Regions from separate parts of the Paenibacillus sp. JCM 9796 genome, predicted to be linked through region 2. Evidence: predicted binding sites of a transcription regulator. Region 2 holds the regulator's gene; the other holds the start of a gene.

What was found. The regulator LexA, encoded in region 2, represses DNA repair genes until DNA is damaged. The targets are predictions, from matches to a motif close to CGAACATATGTTCG.
Region 1: ACZ439_RS05325 (YhjD family protein) is a predicted target of LexA. The motif match lies at 2,593-2,606, and genes of this name have one in related genera.

The regions. Positions count from the first base shown of each region.
Region 1 is NZ_AP043723.1:1,085,832-1,093,170, forward strand. Features, by position in the region: gene ACZ439_RS05310 (ABC transporter permease subunit) at 1-112, opposite strand, end outside; gene ACZ439_RS05315 (YhjD family protein) at 438-941, opposite strand; gene ACZ439_RS05320 (DNA polymerase IV) at 938-2,206, opposite strand; gene ACZ439_RS05325 (YhjD family protein) at 2,203-2,574, opposite strand; gene ACZ439_RS05330 (L,D-transpeptidase family protein) at 2,808-4,241, opposite strand; gene ACZ439_RS05335 (HD-GYP domain-containing protein) at 4,391-5,128, opposite strand; gene ACZ439_RS05340 (stalk domain-containing protein) at 5,250-6,842, opposite strand; gene ACZ439_RS05345 (FecR family protein) at 6,871-7,339, opposite strand, start outside.
Region 2 is NZ_AP043723.1:109,223-116,561, forward strand. Features, by position in the region: gene ACZ439_RS00535 (HAD family hydrolase) at 1-610, opposite strand, end outside; gene ACZ439_RS00540 (hypothetical protein) at 706-1,215, opposite strand; gene ACZ439_RS00545 (aldo/keto reductase) at 1,240-2,229, opposite strand; gene ACZ439_RS00550 (DUF896 domain-containing protein) at 2,245-2,439, opposite strand; gene ACZ439_RS00555 (LysM peptidoglycan-binding domain-containing protein) at 2,608-2,967, opposite strand; gene lexA (transcriptional repressor LexA) at 3,114-3,734, shown strand; gene glnA (type I glutamate--ammonia ligase) at 3,887-5,224, opposite strand; gene ACZ439_RS00570 (MerR family transcriptional regulator) at 5,323-5,736, opposite strand; gene ACZ439_RS00575 (methionine gamma-lyase family protein) at 5,834-7,081, opposite strand; gene hflX (GTPase HflX) at 7,074-7,339, opposite strand, start outside.

The DNA.
Region 1 (7,339 bases), 980 kb from region 2:
GCAGTATGCGTTGAGATAAAACGCCTGCAGCGCCGAACGCCTGCCAAGCTGCCAGCATCGGTACAGGCAAAACCCAAGGCTGCCAGAATGTTGCGAATTTTCGTTTGGACATGGGGAATCCCTCTCTTTTTGTGAAGTGGAGTTGGTTGACGGATGATTCGAATGATGAAACAAAAACAAAAGAGACCCCCTACCTTCTTCAAAAATGAAAAAGGTGGAAGTCTCCTCTTTGCCGGGTAGACTGGCCATACCATCCTATTTGTAAACAATTCATATATATTTACTCGGATTAATGTTGTTGATTTACTATAGCACCTCATTCCAAGGATCGTCAATACGCTGCTTTCATTTTATCAAAATGATAACAACCGGCTCCAACTGGATTTCAATACATGAAGCCCGCAGGAAGAAATGTTTCCGTCGGGCTTCTGCATGGTTTATATTTGTTGCTCATCCGGTCTTCCCGCGCTATACATGTTTGTTACAAGACTGTCGGCGTATCGTCCAATCCTCACACTTATTTCAGCACGCATGTAGTCTCTGGTGATTGTAAAACTATCTTCATGCTCACGGCAGATATATCGGTAGCGAATCATCCGATCATCTTTTTCCTCTTCAAACACACGGATGTTTTTTTCCAACAAGTATTTTTTTACTTTCGACAAGTCTACATGAATGTTTTTCGCCAGAACCTGAGCCGCTTTAGAATAGAGCAATCTCAAGGTTTCGGAGGAGCGTTCCACTTCCCGAGCCTTTCTTATAATAATCGAATGCATGATGGGCAATAACACATAATCTCTCATCATGTTGATTTCTTCCGTTGTCGGACGACTATGTTGAACTGATTTATCGTTGAGTCTGTTCTGAAATGCCTCTTTATGTTGCGGAAGCATCATCCGGCTGGATTCCCACAGCCCGTTCTTTTCAAGCTTTTTGCTCATTTATAATGCCCTCCGATTTTCATCGACCTATCCGCCGCTTGCCCGGCAGCGGTAAGCGATGAAGCTCTTACGATTGCGGCGCTGCCATATCGATTTTTTATACTATCCGTAGCTTTCTCCAAGGCTCTGGACTTTACCTGATCCTCAAAGAGGGTAAGCTGGTAATCCTGATCGTCCATTAACTGGCTTAATGTCACACCGACACGACGCACGGGCATTTTATTCCAGAATTTATAAAAAAGCATTTTTACGGTTTCAAATACGGTATTGGTGTGGTTAGTAGGGTCCTGCATCTTCATTTGGCGCGAGAATCCGGTCGGTGCTTCGTAGGGACTGCACATGCAGCTGACCGTGACTACAGAGCCCATATATCCTTTACGACGGCAGTCGCGGCATACCTCCTCTGTGAGCTCCAGTAAAATGGTGTTCACTTCCCACGTCTCCACATAGTCTCGAGGTAAAGTCATCATATGGCCGACTGATTTTGGCGGCGTGTTGAATGTTCCGGGTGTAACCGGGCTATCATCCAGACCGTTCGCCGTCCGCCACATCACCTCTGCATGAATATCCGATTGCTTGCCAAAGCGAGCACGAAATTTATCTTTAAGACGCGGCAGCGGCGTTCTGGCAATATCGCCGATGGTGTGCATTCCAAGACGAGCAAAATGTGCCGTCATACGTGAACCGACACCGAACATCTTATTTACGGGTTGTGGCCATAGCAAAGTCTCGACTTCTGCTTTTGACAAGGTAAAGATGCCACTTTCATTCTTCTTTGCCCATATATCCGTCGCGATTTTAGCAAGTATTTTATTAGAACTGATGCCTACTCTAACCCATACTCCGGTTTGACTAAGAACCTTTTGCTGAATAGATTTAGCGATCGTTTCAGGATCTCCAAAGATAGGCAAGCTTGCAGAAACATCCAAAAACTGCTCATCAATACTGAATATCTCAACAAGATCCGTAAACTCCTCATAAATCTTCGTAATCATCAGTGAGACATCAATGTAATGCTGCATCCGGGGACGCATGACAACGAGCTCCGGACACTTGATAAGGGCTTCGCCCAACCGTTCCGCCGTAGTCACCCCGAAGCTTTTCGCGATGGGACAGGCAGCCAGAATAATACCTGAGCGGCGTGCCGGATCACCGGCAACAGCAACGGGTTTATTTTTACATTCAGGATGATCCGCCTTCTCTACGCTGGCGTAAAAGCTCTGGCAATCCGCTAGAAAAATAGTCCTTTCGCTGTTCCCGCTCATCTTATCTGCCTCCGTAAGTTCATAAGCATGGTCATGAGCTCAGCCTTTATCAAACTCCTCAGCATGTTGAAATGATGAACGTAGCCGCGGACTTTGTATTCTACCTGAATACCCTGCGCATTCATTTCTGTACTCAAAACTTTAATATTTTGTTGGATCATCTTACTTTTAATGCTCTGCAATTTTGAATAAATGGAATCTTCAACTTCCCTAAGATAAAAAATGACATGACGGAAAACAATTTTGTCCTGATACATTTTTAACGTATCCATATCTCTGGCTAACATATCCAGCAAAATGGGCAGCAAGGTGTAGTCCTTGATGATTTGAATATCTTCTTCGGTTTCAATACTTGGATTAACACTCATACATCCACCACCATCATGCGAACATATATTCTCGTTTCACATTATACACCGAACACTTGTTCTTTATGCAAGTGAATTTTTTGGAAATCGATTCTTCCCTCAGCCATGCAAAAAAAACAGGTTACCGGCAGGCACCTGTCCTTTGCAATATTTTCGTACTCCATCTCTGCGGCTCAAATTTACGATCACGCCATCATCGTTGAACGGAACGCCAAAAGCGAGGGGAACGTCGTCTAATCGAGCCATTTATACACCTTGTTCGGGTTCGTATCGTCGGCTTGAGCGGGCAGCTTCAACGGGGTCGCGCTGACGGACGTGGCGGCAGGCAGCAAGCCGCGGCCGATCGTCACCTTCGTACCGAGCGGCGCCATGTCGAACAGCTCCTCCACGTCTGTCTGGCGCATCCGGACGCAGCCGAGCGACTGATCCTTGCCGATGCTCTTCGGCTTGTTCGTCCCGTGAATCGCGTATAACGTATCGGACAGCGTCATCCCTCGGCTGCCGAAATCGCCGTCTGATTGGCCGTTCGGATTGCGCACCTTCTCCGAAATAACGAAGCTCCCTTCCGGCGTCCGCGAACCGCCGAGACCGACCGGGTATTCGCGCACGACAATGCTGCCGCTCACGACCGCCAGCCGGTGAGCCGTTTTGTCTATCTTAATTTCAAGCGGCTCGGCGAGCGGTTGAATCAATCCCTCGGGAAGCTCACCGGGTGGCGTCTGACCTTGCGAAGATCCGCCCGCCTGCGCGGCTGAGCGCTCGTTCCAGCCCTGCATCTCTTGCGCTATAGCCGCCGAGTCGCGTGCGAACAGCTCCGACATATAAGGCGTCAACCCGGGCAGCACGTTGTCCGGATACGACGCCGTCAATTGCGAAGCTTCCGTAGGCGCTTGTCCGGTGCGCCGGATGTAGGCTGCCACCGCCGAGCGAAGCACGGCCTGCTGCTCCTGATGAGACATCCATGCCGCTACGACGCCGTCCGCCCGCTGAGCGTCGCTCGGCTCGCATTGACAGCTTTCCGCGTCGTGGTACAAAATTTGCTGCCGCGAAGCGTCAGACTCCGCCTCCACCGACAAGAGCGTCTCCGGCTTTCGCAGCCATTCGATCCAGGTCGAATCGCTGAGCGGGATGCCGCGCACCAGGATGCCGAAGCTTCTCACCCGTTCGAGCAGCAGCATGTGCTGCAGCGCTTGGCCGATCGTCTCCGGCGTTTTGGTCCCGGCCAAATAGTACACCCGGGTCGCCTGAATTTGCGCCGGCGTGACGTCCGCAGGGACGACGGCCGCAGGCTGCGCCAGCTCCTCCACCGTTCGCGTCTGCAGGCCGGGCGCCGAGAGCAGCGCAGCTCCGAGCGCAAGCATCGCTACGGCGAGACGCATGAACCGAATCCCCCAGCGGCGAGACGCCCGAGGCGGCTTCGACGGCCCGGGCGAAGCCGCCTCCTCCGCGGGCAGCACGACCTTCTGCTCTTCATAGGCCTCGTACACCTCGCCGGCTTGCGCATAGCAGTACAGCGCCTTGCCCTGCTTGCCTTGCTCCTCATACTCCCGGCCGAGCAAGTACCAGGCCATTTTATTATCGGGATGCTCCCGGACGTATTTTTTCAAATATTGCGGATCCTGTTTAAAAAACTGCTGCAGTTGTTCGTCGGAATCTTTCGTTCTCACGAACTCCCCCTCGCTTTCCACCCTTCTCCCCTATAATATCGGCCGGCGGCTTTTAATTGTGAAGGTGAAGGGGAGCCGCGGAAGCAGCGCCAAAAACCGCTCTGCAGCGGTTTCAGCTTCTTCTTGCCTTATTCATGAAGCGCTCCCTCTTACCTCTCCTCGAGGCTTGACGATGAACGCAGTACCGTTCCCGTGCGAAGCTTCTCTCGCATGACCGCCTCAAAGGCATCGACGATCTCGGGGTCGAAATGGGTCCCCTTGCAGCGTATAATTTCCGACATGCCTTCCTCGTAGCTGCGCCCTCGCGCGTAAGGACGGTCCGTCGTCATCGCGTCGAAAGCGTCGGCCACGGCGACGATTCGCGCGAAGAACGGAATTTGATCCCCGCGCAAGCCGTCGGGGTACCCCGAGCCGTTCATCTTCTCATGATGATATTTGGCAACCTGAGTCGCCTGAAGCATACGTTCTTCCGGCTCCATCTTGGACAAGATGCGGGCGCCGATCGTCGTATGCGCGATCATCTCCTGAAACTCCTCGTCGTTCAAGCTTTCCGCTTTCAGCAGAATACGATCGGGTACGCCGATCTTGCCGATGTCGTGCATCAACGCGGCGCGGTGGAAATGCTTGCATTCTTCCTCGGATATTCCAAGCTTCCGTGCGATCCACAACGAGTACAACGCAACGCGGGACGAATGCCCGGCCGTATAAGGATCGCGTGAATCCAGCGCCAATACGAGCGAATGAATCAAATTCATCGAGAACGGATGGTCCGGTTCCGCACCGCCGCGATTTAATTCGGATGCCGATTCCAGCAGCAGCTCCAAGTCACGGTTTCTTTTTTCCAATTGTTCGATACGCTTCAGCAACCGCTCTCGTTCGTCCGGCAAGCCGTTCACCTCTGTTCTTTGACGTCTGAATGTACATGTAATCTTAATCGAAAAGACCTATTCTGTGAAGAAAGTAAAGTCGCTCTCTCTACAGAATAAGCCTTGTTCCGTTCAGCGGCAATTATTTGCCAGTTGTCCGCAAGATGGCGGTGCGTGTCTTAGAATCCCATTCAACATCCAAGCCAATTTCTTCGGCGAAGAAACGAACCGGCACATAAGTGCGGTCTTGTTTGATATAAGGGGCGGCATCCGTGCTTTTCTCGACGCCCGCTTGGCCCTGCTCGATTCGTTTCACGCCGGTGCGGTCGATGTAAAGCTCAATCGTTACGCCGTCTTTACTCAGCTGGACGGCTCTCGCCGCATCGTCGAACGTTACGTTGTAACCGAGCGCTTCCGTGATCGCCCGAACAGGAACCATCGTCCGTCCGTTCCCGATTTCGGGCAGCGCATCAAACTCGATCCACTTGTCATCGAGAACGACCTTCACGTTCGTATCGTCCGGCAGGTTGGCGGGAAGCCGGAAAGGACGGATTTGACGAATTTTATTGTTGTAAGCGTCCGAAACAAGCAGACTGCCGTCTTCCAGCACGGCGACGTCCGTCGGACGATGCAGCTGCGCATAGCCTTCGATGCCGTCGGCCTCGCCCGTCGTTTGATCCGGCGCGCCGGCAAGCGTCGATACTTGACCGTCGAGCAAATAACGGATCGAATGGTTTTGGCTGTCGGCGATGACCACGCCGCCTTCTTCCGTAACCGACAAGCCCAGCGGGAAGTTAAACGCCGCGTTCAACGCCTCCCCGTCGGCAAAGCCGCCCGGGACATACAGATCCTTGAGCGCTTCCGCTTTGCCGCTGCCGGCTGCCGTTGTGACGGTGCCTTGCTGCAGATCGATATAACGGATACGCTGATTGCCCGCGTCGCTGACGTACAGGTTGCCCTTGCCATCCAAAGCCAGCCCGCTCGGCTCGTTAAACTTGGCCTGAGCCAAAGCTCCGTCGGCGAAATCTCCCGCCGGCGCCGCTTGCCCTGGAGAAACCTCGACCGCCCGTCCGGATGCCGCATTTAACGTCGTCACTTGACCGCTTGGCGAAATGCTGCGAATCGCATGATTCAGCGTATCGGCTACATAAACGGTACCGTCAGCCGCGACGGCGACATCCAGCGGACTGTTGAAACGCGCCTTGGATCCCGGCCCGTCTTCCTTGCCCAGAACGCCGTCCCCGGCAATCGTGCTGACGTTGCCGGACGGATCGATTTTGCGGATCGAGTGATTGCCGGTATCCGCGACGTATACATTGCCTTGCGCGTCGGTCGCGATTCCCTGCGGGCCGGAGAACAGCGACAAGTCGCTTGCGCCGTCCAATCGCCCGCCGATCGGGAACCCTTTAGCGTCCATTTCGTAATAAATGCCGGCGTACGGGGTAACCAGCCCGCTGTAGATTTTGCGAATTTGATGATTGCGCGAATCGCTGAAAAGAACCGCTCCGTCCGGCTTGACGGCAATACCTGCCGGAAGCCGGAATTGCGCCGCATTCGTCCTGCCGTTGACGTTGCCCATATCCCCCGTTCCGGCGTATGTCGTCACTTGGAGCAATAGTTGATGATCCGCTCCCCGGAGACCGTCCGCGTACAAGCCCGCTGCAGACGCTCCGGTACCTCCGGCGATAACGGATGCGAGGATGGACAAGGCGATGATTTTCATGGCTTTATTCATGAGGTGCTCCTTTCTGGCCGCTGAAGCTTTAATTTAACGTCACAGCGGCCGATGCTGCCGCGCTGACCGGCAATTCGTATACGGTGCGGCCGTCTTTGTCAAGGACCTTTACATACATCAGCTTGACTTGTGTCGAAGCAGCCGACGTCGTTACGGTTAACGGCGCGAAGAGCAGCGTTGCCGTTTCGCCCTTCAAGTTGATTGGCGGCACCGGGCTGGAGCCGGGCGTCTCATAACGGGTGCCGGCGAAAATCAGCTGCTTCTCCGTCGTTCCGACCTCTTGCATTAACGTTTCCGCCGAGTTTGCCCCGTCGAATATCGTTCCGTCATCACTAGGCAAGCCTGCGCCCGGAGCCTCGTAGTTCAAATCGGCCTTGTTGTAAGCGACATGCGCCTGAACCGCATAGAACGGAAGAGCTTCCAGGAAGTTCTCCATCTCCAGCTTCAGCATGATTTGATTGTTTTCCTTGACGCCGACCTGGCTCAGGGTCACTTTC
Region 2 (7,339 bases):
TGTTCAGCAGCTGCATGGCGTGGTGGAAGATGGAAGCGGCCGGCTTCCCTTCGCCGAATTCACCGGAGATCACAATATGGTCGAAGTAGGGAGCAAGCTGCGGCACCCCGGCCAGCTTCTCCTTCTGCAAATCCGGCGAACCGTTGGTCAGCAGGAGCAGCTTGTACTTTTGTTTCAACTGATCCAACACTTCGAACGTTTCTTCGTACACAATGGGACGACTGCGTCGTTCGGCGGGAAACTGTTCGGCCAGCTTGCTGCCGAGCGCCTCGTCATCGATACCGAGAGCCTTCAAGCCGCGGGTCCAGGACGCCTTGCGGTATGACGGCGCCAACGCCTGCAGCTTGCGGAATTCCTCCTGCTCTCCTGCCGTAAAATTCGCCCAGAGCCCTTCGAACGGATTGATTCCGATCATCTTCGTGAAAGGAAACGTTTCATAAGATTCGTATAATGCCCGCGCTTCACGGCGTACCGCTTCTTCCAGCTGCGCCGGGTCCAGGTCATAATGTTTGGAAGCCTCCGCGCAAGTTGCTTCAAAAGCCTCTTTCACGCTTCGGTCATCCCATAACAACGTATCGTCTAAATCGAAAAGCACCGCTTTGATCGTCATTGTTTAAATTCCTCTTTCTACTGCGATTATCGTTCCTAACTGCCAGTCATTTATATTTAATCCGATCAAGCAACCCCATGACGTTCGTTCAGGCTTCATTTGATGAGCTTTACATTGTTTTTCGAGGCGAAGTCGGAAATTTTCTCGATCATAGCTTCCATTGGCATTTGGTGGAAAAATTTCGTGAATACCCAGCGTTTGCCTTTCGGCTTCAAGGTTACCATGATCGTATCTTTGCTCACGGTTATTTCGCTAATTTGGGAAGCTTCTACGATCCGGTCGCCGCCGAATCGACGGGAGGCCAGCGAAGTTTTACCAATCCTCAGAAACGGTCTGCGCGCCCAATACATAAGCAATGCCAAGAAAAGATAACTGAAGCCCGTTACCCAATACATAGACTCGTCTTGGCCTGCTTGCGGACGAAGGGCAATAAAACAGAACACGCTCATGGCGACGAGCACCAATGGCAATAACCAGCTGCGGCCTTTAAAAGTAACCGCCCCGTCCGAAGACCGAACGGAAATCGAAGACGAACTGCTTTGGCCGTGTTTTTTATTCATGATCTTCGTATTTTTACGTACCATGCGTTCCCATTTACGCGACATTATCGTGACCCCTTATGCTCTCGATTAGATCTGCCTATGAAACTTCTCAATAAACCGGTAAGGATATTCCGATTCCAGCGCGCTGACATCATCCAGCCGCTTCCACATGAAGTCGGAAAGCTTCCAGCCGACCGCTCCCATATTATCTTCAAACTGTTCAAGCGTACGAGCGCCGAATATCGGCGATGTAATCCCTTGCTTATGGATGAGCCAATTGAGCGCCACTTGTGCCGGCGTTTTATTGGTCTCTGCCGCTGCGCCAAGAACCTCATCCAGGATTCGGAAATTCTTATCGGTATTTCGCAGCTCCCATCGACTCTCGCCGTTTTTGTTAGAAAGGCGCCCTTCCGTCGGTTCGTTTCCGCGCTCGTAGCGCCCTGTCAAAAATCCGCCGCCAAGCGGTGCCCAAGGGATGACTCCTACGTTCTCCTCCAAGCAAAGAGGGAGCACTTCGCGGTCCATGGAGCGGCACACGAGACTGTACTGCGGTTGAATGGAAATAAACCGCGCGTAGCGGTTGAAGTCACTTAGATTTAACGATTTCATTAACTGGTACGCCAAGAAATTCGAGCATCCGATGTACCGAACCTTCCCTGATGCAACTAAATCGTCCAGCGCACGAAGCGTCTCTTCAATCGGTGTGACCTGATCCCAAACGTGAACTTGGTACAAATCGATATAATCGGTTCCTAAGCGTCGCAAACTGTCTTCGACGGCATCCATGATATGCTTGCGGGATAGACCGACTTGGTTCGGTCCGGGTCCGGTCTTCATTCGAACTTTAGTAGCCAGAACTACGTCCGATCTTCGTTCGCGAATCGCTTTACCGACAATCTCTTCCGATCTGCCGCCTGCATAGACGTTTGCCGTATCGATGAAGTTCCCTCCTTTATCCAGGAAACGGTTTATCATCTCTACGGACTCCCGTTCATCGGTCGTATGACCGAAGGTCATTGTTCCTAAGCAAAGTTCCGATACCAGAATACCGCTCTTACCCAAAGCCCGATATTGCATATCAAAACCCTCCTCCTACTTCTTCTCATCTTCATCAACAAATTTGATGTTATCGAGTTGAGTACGTAAGGAAGATTTGAAAGAATCAATGTACTTTTTACGCAATTCGTTACGTTCGTTCAACTCCGCTTCGCTCAATCCTTCGGATTTCGCTTTTCGAGCGAGTTCATTGATTCGCTTCACGGTAACATCATGTTCCGATTCCAACATGCCTATCCTCCCAGTCTTCTCGTGTTCCGGTTGTCGCCAGCTGTCGGAACCTGACAAGCATGTCCAGACAAATGGCGTTCGTTATCAAATTATACTTTGACATTATGGATAACGATTGTCAAGAGAATTGACAGGCGGGAAGAGCCTGAAATGTCAGGGCGAGCGGTATTACGGAAGCAACAATTGTTGACCGGCACGAATCGAAGCGTCCTTCAATCCGTTCTTTTTTTTGAGCTCATAGATGTATTCTCTCGGGTTGCCACCCTTAGCTATATGTTCATTGGCGATACTCCACAAGGTATCTCCTCGTTCGACGATAACGGTATGTTGTTCGGCCGGCAAGGAGGCGGCTGCATAAGCGTCCGAATTCCCAAGTAATGCCGTGATCACCGTGCTGATCCCGATGATCATGGCCAACACAAGACCCGTCAGAGCCAGACGCCCTAGCCGTTTGCGATTGCCGACCGCATCTGTTCTATTCATGGACGGCACGTTTACCGAAGTTTGACTGCTAATGATATGCATCATAATGACGACCCCCAAACATTTGTTCTTATATCAAAATAACACGAACACATGTTTGAGTCAATGCATTTTCTCGAACTTATGTTTGTACGAACGGCTATTCTGTGCTATACTTCCAATTAATAGTTTCTATATATTGGAGTGATACGATGAGCAAGATTTCCTCCCGTCAACAGGCCATTTTAAATTTTATTAAAAATGAAGTTAAGGATAAAGGTTACCCGCCTTCCGTACGTGAAATCGGCGAAGCGGTAGGTTTGGCGTCGAGTTCCACCGTACATGGACACTTGGAAAGGCTCGAGAAGAAGGGCCTTATCCGCCGAGATCCGACCAAGCCAAGAGCCATTGAGATTCTGGACGGGGAACCAGGAGAAGGCGCGTTCTCCGTTTCGGTAGCCCGCGTTCCGTTAATCGGACGGGTTACGGCGGGGGTTCCGATTACAGCAACGGAGAACATTGAAGATTACTTTCCGCTCCCCAGCCACTTTGTCGGCGATCAGAGCGTGTTCATGTTAAGCGTCGTCGGCGAAAGTATGATTGACGCAGGCATTCATCACGGGGATTATGTGATCGTCCGCCAGCAGCAGACCGCCAACAACGGCGACATCGTCGTGGCTATGACCGAGGAAGACGAGGCGACGGTGAAAACGTTCTATAAAGAAAGAGACCATATTCGGTTACAGCCGCAAAACCCGAGCATGGAGCCTATTCGGTTGAAAAACGTTTCTATTCTTGGCAAAGTCATCGGCGTATTCCGCGACATCCACTAACAACTCATAACCTCTCGAAGCTCGGCTGCTGCCGGATCGTGAGGTTTTTTCGATAAAAAAACCTCACGGAAGATCACCGCTAGGTCCTTATAGGTCTTGCTAAATTAAAGAAACGGACGCTCGGCTCAGCCGAACGTCCGTTTCTTTAATTATTAATAAAGCGTTAAATACTGCTCGCGCTCCCAAGCGTGAACTTGAGTACGGTAAATGTCATACTCGATTTCCTTAAGCTCGAAGAAATGAGCCAGCGCATGATCGCCGAGTGCTTCGCAAATGACATCGTCACGAAGCATTTCGTCGAGCGCTTGCTTCAAGTTGATCGGCAAGCTCGGAATGCCTTGCTCTTCCCGCTCCTCTTCGGTCATCACGTAAATATTGCGGTCCGTCGGAGGCGGCAGCTGCATTTTTTTCTTGATGCCGTCAAGGCCGGCCTTCAACATAACGGCCAGCGCGAGGTACGGGTTAGCCGCCGGATCCGGGTTACGCACTTCAACGCGCGTGCTGAGACCGCGGGAAGCCGGGATACGGATCATCGGGCTGCGGTTGCTGGCCGACCAGGCGACGTAACAAGGCGCTTCATAACCCGGTACAAGACGCTTGTACGAGTTGACGGTCGGGTTCGTAATCGCCGCGAACGCGCGGGCGTGGCGCAAAATACCAGCCATGTAATGACGTGCTTCTGCGCTTAGGCCGAGTTTGTCGCTCTCGTCGTAGAAGGCATTCTCTTTACCGCGGAACAACGATTGGTGACAATGCATGCCCGAGCCGTTAACGCCAAACAACGGCTTCGGCATGAATGTGGCATGCAGGCCGTGCTGACGGGCTACCGTCTTCACAACGAGCTTGAACGTTTGAATTTGGTCGGCCGCTTTAATCGCATCGGCATATTTAAAGTCGATCTCGTGCTGACCCGGCGCCACTTCGTGGTGTGACGCTTCGATCTCAAAGCCCATTTCTTCGAGCGTTAACACGATTTCGCGGCGGCAGTTCTCGCCGAGATCCGTAGGCGCCAAGTCGAAGTAACCGCCCTGGTCGTTCAGTTCCATGGTCGGATTGCCTTTCTCATCGGTTTTGAACAAGAAAAATTCCGGTTCCGGCCCGACGTTCATCGCGGTATAGCCCATTTCGTACGCTTCTTTCAACGCCGCTTTCAGAATGCCGCGCGGGTCGCCCGGGAACGGACGGCCGTCCGGCAAATAAATATCGCAAATCAAACGCGCCACGCGATCTTCCGTCACCCATGGGAACACGACCCAAGTATTCAAATCCGGGTATAAGTACATGTCTGATTCTTCGATACGAACGTAACCCTCGATGGAAGAACCATCAAACATCATTTTATTATCAAGCGCCTTCTCAAGCTGGCTTAAAGGTATTTCGACGTTCTTGATGGTGCCGAGCAAATCCGTAAATTGAAGTCGAATGAATCGAACGTTTTGTTCCTTGGCAATACGTAAAATATCTTCCTTCGTGTAGTTCTTATCCGTCACTGTGAAATCTCCTCCTTAAAAATCGGTACGTAATAACGAGGGGGTACCGCTCGCCCCGCCTCAGGTGAACAGAGCGGCGGTCGCTCCTCGGCCAAACCCTATTTTCTGAAAAAACGAGACAGTTCGCCTTGAATCAACGATACATGATTCGGTCGCTTGCCTCCGCCTATCAGCTGCTGCTTCAGCATCTTGTGCAGCTGGGAATCGGTCAGTTCCCGGCGTTTCACTTCGGATTGCTCGTTCAAGATGGTTGCATCCTCCGAATCTTTGTCGACCGGCAGCAGCACTTGTTTAATTCCTGCGATGTTAACGCCCTTCTCGATCAAATCCTTGATCTCCAAAAGACGCTCGACATCGTTGAACGAGTATAGACGCTGGTTGCCGCCGGTTCTTGCTGGAATGATCAATTCATGCTGCTCGTAGTATCGTATTTGTCTGGCGGTTAAATCCGTCAGCTTCATAACAATACCGATCGGAAAAAGGGCCATATTACGGCGGATATCATCACTCATGACTATCACCCCTAACACATAAAACCTTACTTTTATTGTAACCATGTTCTAGAAACGTGTCAAGTTATGTCAGGTTAATGCCACATGTAAGTAATGATTACAATAATTTGCGGTCGATCATGTTTTGGATGGCCGTCAGAACGCCGAGCTTACAGTGGGAATACGTCAAGCCTCCCTGCATGTAGGCAATATAAGGCTCCCGAATCGGCGCGTCGGCCGATAATTCCAGGCTGCCGCCCTGAATGAAGGTTCCGGCCGCCATAATGACCGGGTGCTCGTAACCCGGCATATCCCAAGGTTCCGGCACGACATGCGCGTCTACGGCCGCCGCCTGCTGAATGCCTTGAACGAAGGCGATCAGATGCTCCGGCCCGGTAAACCGGATGGCCTGAATTAAATCGGTGCGGGGATCGTTCCAACGCGGATGCGTCGTAAATCCCAGCTCGGCGAACAGTGCTGCCGCGAACACCGATCCTTTAACAGCTTGTCCAACCGTATGCGGCGCTAAATACAAGCCTTGGAACAAGGCCCGCGTCGTCCCGAGCATAGCGCCGACCTCCCCGCCGATGCCCGGAGCGGTCAACCGGTAGGACGCCAGCTCAACATACTCGCGCTTGCCCGCGATATAGCCGCCTGTAGGAGCCAATCCGCCGCCCGGGTTCTTAATCAGCGAACCGGCGATCAAGTCGGCCCCGACTTCGGTTGGTTCGTTAAGCTCCGTGAATTCGCCGTAACAGTTGTCCACGAATACGATAACGTCCGGCTTTATTTCTTTCACGAAACGAACCATCTCGCCAATCTGCTCGACGGTGAACGAGGCACGCCATGAATACCCGCGCGACCGTTGAATGCCGATCACTCTCGTTCGCGGAGTGATGCGCCGGGCGATCTCTTCATAGTTCGGCGAACCGTCTTCAAGCAGCTCCACCTCGCCGTAGCCGATGCCCCAGTCTTGCAGCGAGCCGAGTCCGTCGCCCGGTTTGCCTATCACCTTGTGCAGCGTGTCGTACGGACGACCTGTAATCGACAGCAGCTCGTCACCGGGCCGCAGGACGCCGAAGAGCGCCGTCCCGATCGTATGCGTGCCCGACACGAAATGCGGACGCACCAGCGCCGCCTCGGCGCCGAACACGTCGGCATACACGAGATCGAGCACTTCGCGTCCGCGATCATTATAGCCATATCCGGTCGAGCCGGCAAAATGATAATCGCTTACTTTAAACTTCTGAAACGCACGTATGACTTTCCACTGATTGCGATCGATCAACCGATCGAGTTCATTCATTCGTTCCCCGACTACCTTCTCCGCCTTCTCCATCAAGGCGAGCACCTGCTCGTTAAACATGTTCCGACGTCTCTCCTCTGTTCTCTCCCTGCGGCGCACGCGCCGAATCGTATGCAGCCAGCATGTATCCTATCTTATCGAACTCTTTATTGTTTACCCGTACCTTGAACAGCATGTCGCTGCCGTCCACTTCATTCTCCAGCACCTCGCCTACGCGGTACACAAGCGAGATGACATCCCCCTTATCGGCAGGAATACGGTACGTCCGGCTGTCGCCCATCAAATGTTTCTCTAACGCGTCGATCAATCGCCCGAGAT